DNA from 3 places in the Pantoea sp. KPR_PJ genome. Region 1 is predicted to be linked to each of the others. Evidence: predicted binding sites of a transcription regulator. Region 1 holds the regulator's gene; each other region holds the start of a gene.

What was found. The regulator LexA, encoded in region 1, represses DNA repair genes until DNA is damaged. The targets are predictions, from matches to a motif close to TNCTGTATGTACATACAGNA.
Region 2: the regulator LexA is predicted to act here: its motif matches at 1,474-1,493, upstream of dinG (ATP-dependent DNA helicase DinG).
Region 3: the regulator LexA is predicted to act here: its motif matches at 3,594-3,613, upstream of HP564_RS05375 (DinI-like family protein).

Annotation. Positions count from the first base shown of each region.
Region 1 covers NZ_JABMIK010000004.1:23,111-28,370, forward strand. Annotated here, with positions in the region: gene ubiA (4-hydroxybenzoate octaprenyltransferase) at 1-823, shown strand, start outside; gene plsB (glycerol-3-phosphate 1-O-acyltransferase PlsB) at 876-3,299, opposite strand; gene HP564_RS10640 (diacylglycerol kinase) at 3,428-3,796, shown strand; gene lexA (transcriptional repressor LexA) at 3,903-4,517, shown strand; gene dinF (MATE family efflux transporter DinF) at 4,647-5,260, shown strand, end outside.
Region 2 covers NZ_JABMIK010000001.1:76,032-81,291, reverse strand. Annotated here, with positions in the region: gene dinG (ATP-dependent DNA helicase DinG) at 1-1,448, opposite strand, end outside; gene HP564_RS00385 (histidine-type phosphatase) at 1,632-2,903, shown strand; gene HP564_RS00380 (GNAT family N-acetyltransferase) at 2,900-3,424, opposite strand; gene HP564_RS00375 (helix-turn-helix domain-containing protein) at 3,421-3,984, opposite strand; gene HP564_RS00370 (MerR family transcriptional regulator) at 4,135-4,875, shown strand; gene HP564_RS00365 (ABC transporter permease) at 5,040-5,260, opposite strand, start outside.
Region 3 covers NZ_JABMIK010000002.1:148,976-154,235, reverse strand. Annotated here, with positions in the region: gene HP564_RS05405 (hypothetical protein) at 1-50, shown strand, start outside; gene HP564_RS05400 (helix-turn-helix domain-containing protein) at 364-993, opposite strand; gene HP564_RS05395 (hypothetical protein) at 1,133-1,522, shown strand; gene HP564_RS05390 (hypothetical protein) at 1,503-1,829, shown strand; gene HP564_RS05385 (hypothetical protein) at 1,914-2,840, shown strand; gene HP564_RS05380 (hypothetical protein) at 3,021-3,287, shown strand; gene HP564_RS05375 (DinI-like family protein) at 3,314-3,553, opposite strand; gene HP564_RS05370 (DUF6388 family protein) at 3,911-4,234, opposite strand; gene yedD (lipoprotein YedD) at 4,429-4,905, shown strand; gene amyA (alpha-amylase) at 4,953-5,260, opposite strand, start outside.

The DNA.
Region 1 (5,260 bases):
ACCTATCGGCACGCTGTTGCTGCTCTGGCCAACGCTGTGGGCGCTGTGGCTATCCGGGATGGGGGTGCCGCCGCTATCGGTGCTGGTCGTGTTTGTGGCTGGTGTGTTTGTCATGCGTGCGGCGGGCTGTGTGATTAACGACTTTGCCGATCGCAAGGTTGACGGCTTCGTTAAGCGCACCGCAGGCCGCCCGTTGCCCAGCGGCGCAGTCAGCGAGAAAGAGGCGAAGCTCCTGTTTGCGGGGTTAGGGCTGCTGGCGTTTGCGCTGGTGTTGACCATGAACCTGATGACCATTCTCCTTTCGCTGGGCGGACTGGCACTCGCCTGGTCCTATCCCTTTATGAAGCGCTATACCCACCTGCCACAGGTGGTATTAGGCGCGGCGTTCGGCTGGGCGATTCCGATGGCCTGGGCAGCAGTTAGTGAGTCCTTACCAGTTGAATGCTGGCTGGTATTCCTGGCGAACGTTTGCTGGACCGTGGCTTATGATACGCAGTACGCCATGGTCGATCGTGATGACGACCTGAAAATAGGCATCAAATCTACCGCTATTCTCTTTGGCCGCTACGACAAGTTGATAATTGGCCTGCTGCAGCTGGCGACGCTGGGTCTGCTGGCGCTGGCGGGAGCGTTAATGCAGCTTAACGCGCTGTTTTACTGGGCGCTTCTGGCTGCCGCTGCGCTGTTTGTCTACCAGCAAAAGCTGATTGTTCAGCGTGAGCGCGCGGCCTGTTTTCAGGGTTTCCTGAACAACAATTATGTGGGGCTGGTGATTTTTGTCGGCGTACTGTTAAACACACCGCCGTTTAACCAGCTGTTTTAAACATTAAAAAGGGCGACATTTCTGTCGCCCTTTACTTTTTCACCTGCAGGAATTATTCGTGCGCCACCGCGCTCTCAATCGTCAGCCGCACATCGCTGGTAATCAGATCTGCCAGAATAAGCCAGGTGGCGTGAGTGCGCTCAACGTCGGCATCACCGGTATCGCTAATATAGCCTTCAGTACGTAGCGTCAGCACCAGCGTCGTAAACACCGCCTTATCAAAGAACTCCGGCGCGTTAATGCCGTGCAGCACCGACAGACGCTGAGCCAGCATCCGACTCTCTTTCTCCAGCGTGCCGCGGTTGATGGTCGGCCTGGCGCTTAGAATAGAGAAGGTAATGGCGAAGCGTTGCAGCGTCTCGCGAATGCCCGCAGCCAGCAGCTGTAAGGTACGGTAGCGGGCGGCAGTATGACGCAGCTGTCCATCCTGAAGAGTGATCAGGCCCTGGCGCGCCAGCTCCTGACACAGCGCATTCAGCAAGGCCGGCAGCGCGTCGCTCTCCCAGCGCAGGAAGAGCTCGCTTTTCAGCATGGGGTAGATCAGCCGGACCTGACGCAGCAGTTCGGCTTCACTCAGGTTCGGATGCTGCTGAATAATGGCGGCAATCAGCGACGGCATCACCAGCATGTGGTGAATGTTGTTGCGATAATAGGTCATCAGCACCGCCTGCTCGCGCGGCAGAATGATGATGTCGCCAATATTGTCCTGCTCGGTCTCGAACTTGTTCATGCTCATCGCATGATTCAGCAGCTCTTCCGCTGAAAGCGGCGGAACCGTCGATTCGGGCGAGTAGGGCACGTTACGCAGCAGCTCGGTATAGCACTCCAGCTGCTCAATCAGCTGTTCGCGGGTTAGTGAGCGCTGACGGGAGGCGAGCAGTGCCGTTACGCACAGGTTCATCGCGTTAGCCGCGCCCGCTTCGTTGATGCGCACCATCACACGCGCCGCAATATCGTTGACCGTGGGCGTTAGCCAGCTGGGGCGCTGCGGCTCAATGGGATCGATGGCATCACGCCATTCGGGTACCTGCTTATTCAGGTAGTTCACCAGCGGCAGCGGTTCACCGAAGTTTACGTAGCCCTGACCAAGGTTACGCAGCTTGCGCAGGCCGCGCACCATCTGCATAAAGCCTTCTTTCTCTTTTGCTGCGCCGCGCAGCTCTTTGGCGTAAGTACCCACTTCCATCACATGCTCATAGCCGATGTAAATCGGCACCAGCGTAATGGGGCGGTTACCGCCGCGCAGCATCGCCTGAAGCGTCATTGCCAGCGTGCCGGTTTTGGGGTCAAGCAGGCGACCAGTACGTGAGCGCCCACCCTCTACGAAATATTCAACGGAGTAGCCCCGGCTGAACAGCTCGCCAAGGTATTCGCGGAAAACAGTCGCGTAGAGCTTATTGCCCTTAAAGGTGCGTCGGATAAAGAATGCGCCCAGGCGACGGAAAATCGGGCCGGCTGGCCAGAAGTTCAGGTTGATGCCCGCAGCGATATGCGGCGGCACCAGCCCCTGGTGATAAAGCACATAGGAGAGCAGCAGGTAGTCCATGTGGCTGCGATGGCAGGGCACATAAACAATTTCATGGCCATCTTCCGCCAGCTGGCGCACGCGTTCGCCGCCGTTGACGTTGATGCCCTGATAGAGGCGGCTCCACAGCCAGCCCATGACGCGGTCAGTAATGCGGATCGCCTCATAGGAGAAGTCAGCCGCAATCTCTTCCATCATCTCGACGGCGTTCTGCTGCGCTTTCTCGTGAGAAACCTTCTTGCTGCGCGCTTCCTCTTCTACGGCCTTCTCAATCGCTTTGGACTGCAACAGCTTGTTGAAAAGATCCTGCCGCGCCGGCAGACGCGGGCCGATGGCGGCCAGACGCTGGCGAGCAAAGTGTATGCGTGCCACACGTGCCAGCTTCTGCGCAATAGATTTATCGGTGCCGTGCTGCGTGGCCATCCAGCGCAGTGAGACCGTGGGGGAAAAACGTACAAAGCTGTCGCGACCGTTCCAGAGCGTGGCGAAAAACTTCTCTACGCCGTTCAGTTCGCGCAGGTGCGGGGCATCGTTGCCCTGAACCTCACGGCCCGGAGCACGCCCAAACATCACCGATACCGGCAGCATCTGGATATCCAGATTTGGATTGTTGCGATGCAGATCCAGATACTCATGGAAAATTTTTACCGATTCCGTGTTTGGCACGAAATAGGGAAACACGCGTGGCCCATCGTGAATAAACACATGGCGTGGCAGCAGCGCGCCGTCAATTTCCAGCGGAACAAGCGGATCGGGCAAATTATGTTTGAGACACTGCTGGCGCAGCGTCATTAAATCCGCCTTGGAATCGTATGGCAGCACGTACATAATCGGCCGCGTGGGATCAAGTCCATGTTCGGAAACGGGATCGGCCGGAATGGCCTTACTTTTTACCAGAACAGAGAGTGGTAAATTCAACAATTTATAATAAAGTTTACGCCAACCTGACATAGACAACATGAAGCCTCTTGTTAGCAAAGCGCCGCAAGCATAACAGAAAGTGCTGCGAAGATCTGTGGCGGTGCCAAACGCACCCGGCCCACACATTGACGTTAAACAACTAAAAGGGTTCCCTCGCAATGGCAAGTAATACCACCGGCTTACTCAGGATTGTGAAAGCGGCTGGCTACTCGTGGCAAGGATTACGCGCCGCCTGGCAGCATGAGGCCGCATTTCGTCAGGAGGCGACCGCTGCTATTGTCGCTATTCTGGTAGCCTGCTGGCTGGATGTCGATACCGTTGCACGTATCCTGATGATTGGATCGGTAGTGCTGGTCATCATTGTTGAGATCCTTAACAGTGCCATTGAGGCCGTGGTTGACCGTATCGGTCAGGAGCGCCATCCCCTGGCGGGACGGGCGAAGGACATGGGCTCCGCGGCCGTTTTGCTGGCGATTATACTGGCGATGTTTGTCTGGATCGCGCTGCTCTGGTCGCATTTGCGGTAGGCTTTCCATAATTGCCCAAATGCCTGTTATTTCCCTGGGTTTCGGTTTTCATTTCGCCAATACCTGTATATACTCACAGCGACTGTATAAACAACCAGGGGGCGGGATGAAAGCATTAACCACCAGGCAGCAACAGGTTTATGACCTGATTCGCGACCATATTAACCAGACGGGCATGCCGCCAACGCGTGCGGAAATTGCCTCGCAGCTGGGGTTCCGTTCCCCGAACGCCGCTGAAGAGCATCTGAAAGCGCTGGCGCGCAAAGGCGTGATTGAGATTGTCTCTGGCGCATCGCGCGGCATTCGTCTGCTGATGGAAGAAGAAGAGTCGAATGGCCTGCCGTTGATTGGCCGCGTCGCAGCCGGTGAGCCATTGCTGGCGCAGGAACATATCGAAACGCACTATAAAGTTGACCCTGACCTGTTCAAACCTTCTGCTGATTTTCTGCTGCGCGTTGCTGGTATGTCGATGAAAGATATTGGCATTATGGATGGTGACCTGCTGGCGGTGCACAAAACTCAGGATGTCCGCAATGGCCAGGTCGTGGTGGCGCGCATCGACGATGAAGTCACGGTAAAACGCTGGAAAAAGCAGGGCACGGTGGTTCATCTGCTGCCAGAAAATAATGACTTCGAACCTATCGTGGTCGACACCCGCACGCAGTCGCTGACCGTTGAAGGTCTGGCGGTAGGCGTGGTACGCAACGGCGAGTGGCTCTGACCAGCGCGTTTCAGATGCCGGCCGATCTCTGTCGGGCGTCTGAACGCGAATCCCTGCGTATGCGGTCTGGGCTACTAACACCCCGGTAGCCCATTCATCTTTCCTGCGTTTTCAGGCATGGACCGGCTGATGCGTCTCTTTACTGCACACGATCGACACCTCTGGCGGCTGGCGCTGCCGATGATCCTTTCTAATATCACCGTGCCGCTGCTCGGTCTGGTAGACACCGCCGTTATCGGTCATCTCGATAGTCCGATTTATCTCGGCGGCGTGGCGATTGGCACCACAATAACCAGTTTCGTCTTTATGCTGCTGCTTTTTCTGCGCATGAGCACGACAGGGCTTACCGCTCAGGCCTTTGGCGCACGCGATCCGCTGGCGCTCGCTCGCGCTCTGACGCAGCCGCTGATAATGGCACTGCTGGCTGGTGTGCTGTTTATCCTGCTGCGCGATCCGCTCAGTATCCTGGCAGGACGGCTGGCGGGCGGCGATCCGCAGGTGCTGGAGCAGGCCGCACGCTTTATCCATATCCGCTGGCTCAGCGCGCCTGCAACTCTGGCAAACATGGTTATTCTCGGCTGGCTGCTGGGCGTGCAGTATGTGCGTGCGCCGGTTGTTCTGCTGGTGGTGGGCAACAGCGTGAACATTCTGCTCGACCTCTGGCTGGTGCCTGGTCTGAAGTGGGGCGTGGCAGGTGCAGCAACCGCCACGGCGGTGGCAGAATATGTCACGCTGGCCGTTGG
Region 2 (5,260 bases), on a different contig from region 1:
CCCGCCTTTTCATTCAGGCCGGACATCTCCTGCAAACGACTGAAACTGTTGAGCGAGCGTAGCGTGGCAGAGGTCACCACCACGTGCGGAATTTTGCGCCACAGCAGCTTTTCCAGCTGATCGCTGACGCGGATACCCGCACAGTGAAACAGCAGGTGCGCCTGGCCGTCACGCAGTTCACGCGTAATCCACTTTGAAACCGGTGCGCCAGAGGCTTTGGGCATAGCGGCCAGCCGCCACAGCTTGCTGACCGATTCAAACCAGCCGAACTGCCGGTTAAGCTGAAGTAAGTTACGATGCAGCCGCACAAGATCAACGCTGCCGGTCTGCTCGCTCAGCGCGTTAATTAACCCCTCTGCCAGCCCACGTAGCGCATCGCTAAGCCTGAACAGGCGTCCACACATCTCCAGCAGCGTGTCCGGCAGCTCGCCCAGTACAAAGCGAAACTCACCGGGCTGATTATCGGCAGGCAGCAGCGGATTGAGCGCCTGGCTCAGAATAGTCAGCTCTTCACGCAGCGTTTCGCAGTGTGCTTTCAGGCGTTCCGGGTTGCTGAGCGGCGGCGGTGATTTTGGCCGCATCTGGGTCATGATGCCCTCGACGAGACGCACAAAGAGATCAAGCTGCAAACTGCTCCAGCCCGGCGTGATATCGGCGCTCATCTCCAGCGCATCGCGCGCCACCTCCGGCAGATGATGTCCTTCATCCAGCACCAGCATCAGATTTTTCGGCGGTGGCAGCACCGATTCGTTCTCCATCGCCGCCATCACCAGCGCATGGTTGGCCACTACCACATCCACCTGCTCGATTTCCCGGCGCGCAATAAAGAAGGGACACTCCCGATACCAGCGGCAGTGCGCGCCCAGGCAGCTTGCCTTATCGGTAGAGAGACGCTGCCACAGGCTGTCGCTGATGTTCTCTTCGCTGTGATCGCGCAAGCCGTCCCAGGCGTAGCTGCCCAGTGATTTTTCCAGCCGCACGCACTGCGCCTGCTCCTCCTGCGTTCCGCTAACGGCCTCATCGTCAAGATAGAGCAGCAGATCGCCCTGCTGGTCATCGCTGGCAGCCAGCGCCGCCAGATTGCGTGGGCAGACATAGCGCCCACGACCAAAAGCCGCGGTGAAGGTGAGATCGGGAATAATTTTTTTTAGCAGCGGCAGATCTTTCGTGAAGATCTGATCCTGTAACGCGACGTTAGCCGTGCTGATCACCAGCCTTTTCTCTTCGGCGCGGCTCGCTGCAATACCGGGGATCAGATAAGAGAGCGTTTTACCAACGCCGGTCGGGGCTTCGATAGCCAGATGGCGCGCATCATCGCCCGCCAGACATTTCGCCACCTCGGCGATCATCTGGCGCTGTGGCGCGCGAGGAATAAAATCCGGCACCTGCTGCTGTAGCGCCTTATACCACTGCGCTATCTGGCTTTTTAATGCGGCTGTCAGGGCCATAATTGTGTACCGCCGGGTGAAAATGGCCTGTATTTTTACACAGTAATCTGCCAGCGTCAGCCTCAGGAGACACTTTTTCGTGCTGCCTCGCGAAATTTTCAGCCCGCGCCATCTTGCTGTGGCTCTCGCGTCACCTTCAGCGCTATGGTGTAGCGTCGCTGCGCTTCTCAGAAGGAAAGGAAGATGAATACCCTCACTCACCGGTTTATGCCACGCCTGCTTATTGCCTGTGCGCTGTGGCTCTGGACAGGGGGAGCCTTTGCCCAGCCAGATTATCAGCTGGAAAAGGTAGTAGAGTTGAGTCGTCACGGCGTGCGTCCGCCTTCGCCGGGTAACCGCAAAGAGATTGAAGCCGCGACGCAGCGACGCTGGCCGATCTGGACCACGCATGACGGTGAGCTGACCGGTCATGGCTATGCGGCCGTGGTCAATAAAGGACGCTGGGAGGGTGAACACTATCGCCGTCTCGGGCTGCTGACGCCAGGCTGCCCACAACCAGAGGATTTCTATGTGCGTGCCAGCCCGCTGCAGCGCACCCGAGCAACCGCTCAGGCCCTGGTTGACGCGGCGTTTCCCGGCTGTGGCATGCCTGTACACTATGTTGCGGGTAAAAACGATCCGCTGTTCCAGACCGAGGCGTTCACCGCTACAGCGACCGATCCGGCACAGCAGCTGAAGGCGGTCACGGCTCAGGCGGGCGATCTGGCGGCCCGGCAGCAGGCATTACAGCCAGCGATTCAGGCGTTAAAACAGGCGGTGTGTCAGTCAGACGCACAGTGCACCTTCTTCGACCTCCCCTGGCAGATCCGCCAGAGCAAAGGGGGACACACCTACGTTGCCGGGCTTAGTGCACTCGCCAGTATGGTGGAAACGCTGCGTCTGGGGTGGAGCGAAAACCTGCCGCCTGAGCAGATCGCCTGGGGCAACATCACCCATGCCGCGCAGATCACCGCCGTGATGCCGCTACTGACGGCGAATTACGATCTCAGCAACGATGTGCTCTACACCGCGCAGAAACGCGCCTCTGTCCTGCTCGACGCCATGCTCAAGGGTATTGCGGGTGCCGACAGCGTGCCGGATGTGCGCTGGCTGCTGCTGGTTGCTCACGATACCAATATTGCGATGGTACGAACGCTGATGAATTTTAGCTGGACGCTGCCCGGTTATACGCGCGGCAATATTCCGCCCGGCAGCAGTCTGGTATTTGAGCGCTGGCGCGATACCACCAGCGGCCAGCGTTTTTTGCGCGTCTATTTTCAGGCACAAGGTCTGGACGATCTGCGCCGCCTGCAGCCGATCGACGTAGCACATCCGCTGCTGCGTGAAGAGTGGCGGCATGCGGGCTGCCGCGTCACTGCGGTCGGCACGCTCTGCCCGCTGCGCCCGGCGCTTAATGCCTTAAGTCAGCAGCTTGACCGGCATGCCATCACGCCCGTCAGTTACGCCGTGCCTTAGTTTGCCGTTAGCAATTTGAACATTACCGTGGTGGCCTCCAGCTCACCCTTGATTGATTCAGCGTAGTCGGGAATCGATCCGGCGATCTGCCAGCCTAATGAGAGATAGAGCTGGCTGGCGACATCGCCGCTGCGGGTATCCAGCACCAGAAGCGTTTTACCCAGCGCCCGCGCTCGCCTTTCAGCCCGCAGCATGAGCTCCCGCGCGATACCCTGACGCCGGGCGTGTGGATGCACCAGCAGCTTGCCGATCTCGGCACGGTGCCGACCATTGGGCATGGTGGCTACCGTCATCATTACCGTGCCTACCACCCTCTCCTGCTGGCAGGCAAGCATCAGCTCGCTTTCGCCGTCGATCAAACTGGCTGCACGGGTGTGCCAGAAATCTTCAATGGCCTGCCGATTCTGCGGATCGGTAAAGCCGATACTGGCCCCTTCCGCCACGCACGCCTGCAACAGGTCGCTGAGCTGCGCCAGAGCGTGAAGCGCCTGCACTGCATCTGCTTTTTTATAGTCCGTCATGGTTTACATACCACCAGCAGATAGCGCGCGCCCTCGGTAAGATGCGCGGCAAAGGCGGATCGCCCGGTCAGGTGAAAACGCAGGCAGTCGCCCGGTTGCAGGGCCCAGCTCTGTTCATCCATAGTGACGGTCAGCCCCCCTTCCTGTAGCCAGATATGCTGCTCCAGCCCGTGAACAGGCGGCGCGTCATAGTCGATGCGTAGGCCAGGCCGTAATTGAGCTTCCACCAGTTCAGCGCGAAAATGGGTGGCGGGCGGCGACACACTGCGGCGCACAAAGCCACTGGCTTTATCGCACCATACGGGCTGCTGCGACGGCGTCAGCAGCTGATCGATGCCCTCTTCCACTTCACTTAACAGCCGTGACATGGTAAGACCATATGCGGCGCATAAACGATTTAATAACGTAGCCGTAGGACTGGTTTCGCCGCGTTCAATACGCGACAATGAAGCCCGACTGATTTGCGTTGTCGTGGCAAGATCGTCAAGTGACCAGCCGCGCTGAGTACGTAGCTCAGCAAGGCGAGCGGCCAGGCGTTGTTCAGTTTCGTTAAGCTGCACTGTTTATCTCTCATTTGAGAAATACATCCCATAAATGGGATTTAATGTTAAATTAGGCGCATCGTCAACTTGTACACTTAAAAAACGTTTGTACAAGTTGATCGCGTTGGTTAAGGTTATCTGATCGCGGTCAGGAAGTTTGGGGAAGTTATGGCCTTTTACAGTATCGGTGACGTTGCCGAACGCTGTGGAATAAATCCAGTCACGCTGCGTGCGTGGCAACGACGTTATGGCTTGCTTAAGCCACAACGATCTGAGGGTGGACATCGTCAGTTTGATGACGAGGATGTTCAACGCATTGAAGAAATTAAACGCTGGATTGAAAGCGGTGTGCCGGTGGGCAAAGTAAAGGCACTGCTTGAAGGCGAAAACGTTAATGTCCATGATGGCTGGATGAATCTGCAGGAAGAGCTGATGGGTGTTCTACGCCACGTCAGGCCATCGAAGCTGCGCGCCAAAATCGCCTCGCTGGGGCGAGAAAATCCGGTGGATGCGCTTATTGACCATGTCATTATGCCGGTTCGGCAAAAGCTGGGGCTGGATCAGAATACCGCACGCGTCATGAGCAGCTTGCTCGACGGTGCGCTTATTGATTACGTCGCGTTCTGTCTCGCTGCCAGCCGTAAAAAAGCGGGCAAAGACGCGCTGATTCTCGGTTGGGCGGTGGAAGATCGCACCCGTATCTGGCTGGAGGCCTGGCGACTGTCGCAGGAGGGCTGGCGGCTGGACGTGCTGGCCGAGCCGCTCGATCTGCCGCGGCCTGAACTTTTTCCGGGTCAGACCATCTTTGTCTGGACCGGCAAGAAACTGACGCGCCGCCAGCAGGAGCAGTTAACGCACTGGCAGGAGCAGGGCTTTACCATTCGCGCGCACGAAACGCGCTATCAGTAAAACGCACGCAGGGCCCTTTTCGCCTTGCCGTGCCCGCGTTATCATTTCCGGCTTTCGGGCTTCAATCAGGTTTCCCATGAACTGGCAAAAAATCTTCTTCGCAACGCTGTTTTTCATCATGGCCGTCGGCGGCACAGGCGGCCTGATGCTGGTCGGCTACACCCTTATTCTGCACTCACGCTAAGCCAGCGCTGCAGGCGTTCAATCAGGCGGTCGCAGACAATCGCCAGCAGCGCCACCAGCAGCGCCCCCTGAATCACGTAAGCGGTATTAAACCCGCTAAGGCCAATAATGATCGGTGAGCCGAGGCTATTGGCGCCGACGGTCGAAGCGATAGCCGCCGTGCCAATATTCACAATAACCGACGTGCGCGCACCCGCCAGAA
Region 3 (5,260 bases), on a different contig from region 1:
ATCTGCCCGAAGACGCGGAGTTCCCGGAGGATGACGATCCGAATCCTTAGCGTCAAAGCCGTCTGCGGACGGCTTTACTCTGGCATTTTCGCTAAAAAATTGCCCGCCGAAAGCGGGCAAGTTCGTTAAAGCAGAACTCTCGTACACATTACGTATTGGGTATGCGCAAAGCGCAGGGTCATAGTCTCACTCGACTGGTTACATGGGAATGAATAAATAGCTGTGGGTCACAGGAAATTCTTATTACGCAATAAAAGACCCGCACATGGCGGGTGAAAATCGTTACGTGGAATAACCCACAGGTTGATCAAGACCCGACTGTTTAGCTGACAACCGCAGGAACAATAAGTAAATCCCTAACTGTCACTGCTTCGTTGCATCACGATAGCGGCGCCATTCAATAAGCACGCCCTTAATTGCCAGCGTCTGCTGCGACGAACAGAGCAGCGGATAGTCTTCATTGAGCGGGACAAGCTCAAAACGGTCAATACCGCGTGCGCGGTATTTACGCATGATAAAATCCTCACCCTCCATCAATGCCAGTACCAGATCGCCTGGCAGCGGTGACAGGTCGGGATCGATAATCAGCAAATCACCTCGCAAACACTGTGGCGACAGCGCATTATCCCAGAGCCTGAACGCAAAGCTGGTGGCAGAGCAGGGCTGCTCGGTCTGCACGCGTTCAGCAATCTCAATCTGCGAGGCATCCGCCAGCCAGCCAGACAGTTGTTCTCTCGCCAGCACCGGCATGCCTGCCTGTGCCTGGCTGTGTACAGTTAAAATCGGTCCTTCACCGTCAACAAGCCATGCCGGTGCGCAACCTAACGCTTCCGCCAGTCGCAGCAGATTTTCACCGCGCGGCAGCGTCTCCTCTTTTTCCCATTGAGATATTGCAACATGGGAGACCGAAATTTTTTCGGCCACTGCTTTTTGAGTGAGATTCAGTGATTTACGGCGAAGGCGGATGCGTTCACCCGTGGATTCTTTTTGCATTGTCTTGACATCTCCTGAGAGCCAGACTTAAGTATACTTAAGCTGTTAATTTAAGCAATCTTAAGTTTCGGCGAGGAAGGCGCTTAGCGTTTTACGCCTGTCGTCAACAGCGATTACCCCTGAGGCTACGAGGTGAGGCATGGAGAGTAGTTTGATTACCAGTGTTGGCGCGTTAGTGCTTGGCGGCGGCGCTGCCGCGCTTTTCTGGAAGCCGCTGATTGCAGGTATCGCGTCAATTGTTACCAGCAATCGCGCAGGTGGTGAAATCATAACCAGTTATAAAGAGCAGGTCTTGTTGCTGAAAGAGAGTAATGCCTTGCTCCGACAGGAAAATGATGATCTGCGCACGCGCCATGACGCCAATCTGCGCCGGATATCCACTCTGGAAACCGATCTGCGCTTAATCAAAAACGCGCTCGGCATTCTGGTGGTGATGACTGACGCCGACCATAACAGCAAATTTCGCAACGAAATCGACAAACTGATTACTACTTTGGAGGATCGCAGCGATGGCAGAGATTCACAGTGAAGTCAGACCGTTGAGACATAAACGCAAAGTGATGCTGGGCGTGTTGATGCTGGGCATGTCACTGCTCTGCATTCTGATGACCATTTTGTTCCTCTACGTAAATAGCGCTGCTAATCGCCGCGTAGAAGAGATCCGTCATGCTTCGCTCGATGCCGCTGCCAGGCGTGAAGCCAAGGTAGATAAGCTGGCACAGCAGGTCACTGCGCTACAGCACAAGCTGGATGCCTTACCCGATCGGACTGCCGAGCAGACCGCCGACAAGGTGAAGCGGGTAGTGATACAGGATGAGCCCCCTGTAAAGCAGTAAGAGGAGAGCCTTATGCGAATTTTTAACCTGATTGGGAAAGGCTATCACGCCCTCCGATCGTTTATCATCACTAAGGAGTCTGCTATGACTGATACCAGCATGATTAACGCAACCGCTCAGACTGGTGACGCCGCGCTACCGCAATTTGCTATACCGGACAGCAATGTACCGACCGATCCGCAGCTGCAGCGCTTATCTTCGCCCTCGACAGTGGCACCCGCAACGTCAGAGGAAACGCCAGGAGAGACGCATGTGGCAGCAGATGCAACGGCGCAGCACATGCCACCGCCGTCTGCTTCTGAGACTCCCGAAGAGGTGCCGCCTGTTGCTCAGGCCGGGGACGATCGCCCTGATGCGCAGCAGCCTGCCGGGAGCGATGCGTCGGCGGCAGAGCAGCCTGCTGAAACCGGGGTGCAGGCCGAGATACCGTCCGCAGCCCCGGCGCAGCCCGAGGCGCAGGCATCCCTGGCGGATGCCCCTGCCGGGGGGGCCAGTTCGGTCAGCAATGCTGACGAGCCGCCCGCACCGCTGTCTGCGCCTGCAAGTGAGCCACCAGTCGCTGCATCTGCCAGTGGAGCACCAGTCGCTGAGTCTGCAAGCGAGGCACCAGTCGCTGAGTCTGCAAGCGAGGCATCAGTCGCTGAGTCTGCGAGTGAGGCACCAGTCGCTGAGTCTGCAAGCGAGGCGCCAGTCGCTGAGTCTGCAAGCGAGGCACCAGTCGCTGTATCTGCAAGCGAGGCACCAGTCGCTGAGTCTGCAAGCGAGGCATCAGTCGCTGAGTCTGCAAGCGAGGCACCAGTCGCTGAGTCTGCAAGCGAGGCACCAGTCGCTGCATCTATAAGTGAAGCACCTGAACCCGCAGCCCAGCCTGAGGCGCAAAGCGTGCAAAACGACCTTAGCGCAGGTGTAAAAGATTTCAGAACCGCGTTTGATTTCGTGCAGCAGGGCATTAAGCATCTCGGTGATGCCGCCCGGGACGAGCTGTTCACCCTGGCACGCAAATATCTGTAATTGCGCTGAAAGGTGCAGTAGCCAGACAGGAGACAGGACGTCTCCTTCTTTATTACGGTCTGATGCGGGGCATCAGCGTGTAACACTTCCGAATATTCCTGGTGCGGCTTCGTTATAAGCGACTATCTTTAATCATTCACGCGAGATATTCATTGGTTAAAACAGCAAAAGGAAAACAGTATGAGTGATTCAGTCGAAACGAAAAGCAAAACTGACTACCTGCGCGATGTCACCTCGCAGCTGAAAGAGATGCGCCACTATGCGCAGACCAATACTGAAACGCTCTCCAGTCACTGGCTCGCGTTTGATGCTGGCGAATATAAAGATGAAGAGTTTGCCGGACGCATTGACGCACTGCTCAACAAACAGGGCACGCTGCTGGAAGATTTAGAGTCCGCGATCCAGGATATGGAAATTGCCATCAACCACAGCGAGCAGGAAAAGTAATCCTGCTCCATCCGGTGGCCGTCGCATCAGTCGGCCACCAGCCACATTTCTGCTTCTTCAAACATCTCTTCAATGATGCGTGCCAGCGTCGCTTTTTCATTCTTGCTCATATCGGTTTCGATAGCGTTACGCTCCATGGGCTTAACACGCACCTCAATGTCCGGAAAGACCCGCTGCACGCGTTTTTCCAGCTCACGTAAAATCATTTCGCGCGCGCCAGGCAGGCCGGCGACATTACGCTTATCGTAAATCAATTCCACAAACATACTGTTATTCCATACAGGGAAGAAGTTCGCTGGCACATCATACTGTAAATACAACCAGTGACAAGTACCTCAACGCGGGCAAACGCTTTTTTTTCGGCGAAAGACGCAAAGTCATGCTGAAAGAGGAAATCGGACGGCAGGAAGAGGTGATCTGGAGTAAGGGAATGATAACGTAGAAAAAATTAAACCTCTGGAGGTGGAAATCCAGCAAACACCTCCAGAGGCGGTGCAAGCGCACCATTCGTTCAAGGACAATCACGACCAAAGTCGTAGGTTAAAGTTATACAACTATTCGTGTGTTGTACAATTTTATCCTGATTTATTTCACTGGTTGGAGGTGTGCTCACATTTTGCCGCTCAAAGTTCATTCTTGATGCAGAACTCTTCCCAGGTCATTCCCAGCGACTCGGCATGAGATTTTAGGTAATTTTCAATGGCTTCGGCGGCAACGGCTTTGTCAGGCTCTGCCAGCTGGATAGAGAAAATCATCCCGTCGAGGTTTTTCTGACGCAGAAAGGCCGCATAAATGCGTTCAGCGTGCCATTCACGCAGCTGACGCAATGACATATTGGCGTGACGGGCGTCGCTTTCGGTCAGCTCATCAAGTGCGGCCTGGAAATCAGCATGGGCGGTAAAAAACATGTCGCGCGCCTGCGCGTAATAAGCTTCTGGCGTTTTCATAACGTTTCCTGAATCAGTGCAGTGGTGCAGCGCGCCAGTGTAACTTACCGCCCTGGCCTTGTCAGGGATCTCTGTCCGGCATGTGAAGAGGAAAAAAATGGGGGACGGAACGCGAACGCAGACGGAGATAGCTTGCGGAAAGCAGGCGAAAAATTATAACTTAGCCGCCATTGAACCGATCTCAGGGATTAAAGATGAAAAAGTGGATGCTGATGGTCACGCTGGCGCTGGCTGGCTGTGCGCAAATCAACAGTTATCAGGATGCGGTGCAAACGCCAGCACCCGCCAGCCTGCAGGGTAACTGGCAAACGGTGGGGCCACAAAGTGGATTACGCAGCGATAAAGCGCTGGGGAGCCTGATCGTTAACGCTGACGGCAGCACGCTTGATTGTCGCCAGTGGATGCGTGTCATTGCCAAACCGGGCAAACTCACGCTGCTTGGTGGCGACTACGTTAACGTTAATCGTCAGTCGCGCGTGATGCCGCTGGAACTGGATGAAGGTGAGCTGCACTACGACGGTCTGACGCTGCGCAAAGTTGAACGTCCGACGGTGGAGTGCCAGCAGGCGCTGGAGGAAGTGACGAAGCAGCCAAACGCAGCCGTTATTCAAAATATTGAGCCGGAAATCCTGAAGTCCGCCATTACCCGGGCGAACGAAGAAAAGCAGTAATCTTTATGCCTTATTCCACCAGCGATGATGGAATAAGGCGTTACGCATTACTCAGCGATGACCCAGACGCTAACGCTGCCGCCGTTGCAGCGCACCGTTACCGTGCCCTGGTCATCTGCGGTCAGCGTTTCATCGCGGTGGCCCAGATAGTCGCGCCATGCTTTACCCGCGAAGCCTTCGCCCATCGCCACGCTTTTCTCACCTTCCTCACCGTTTGACATGATGACGATGCAGCCGGGCTGCTCAGCGGTGCCGCTGCGGCTGAATGCCACACAGTTGGGATGATCGAAATAGTCTGTTTGCGCCCCCCAGCCGTAAGACTGACGTGCGCGAATCAACGGCTCCAGCTCTGCGA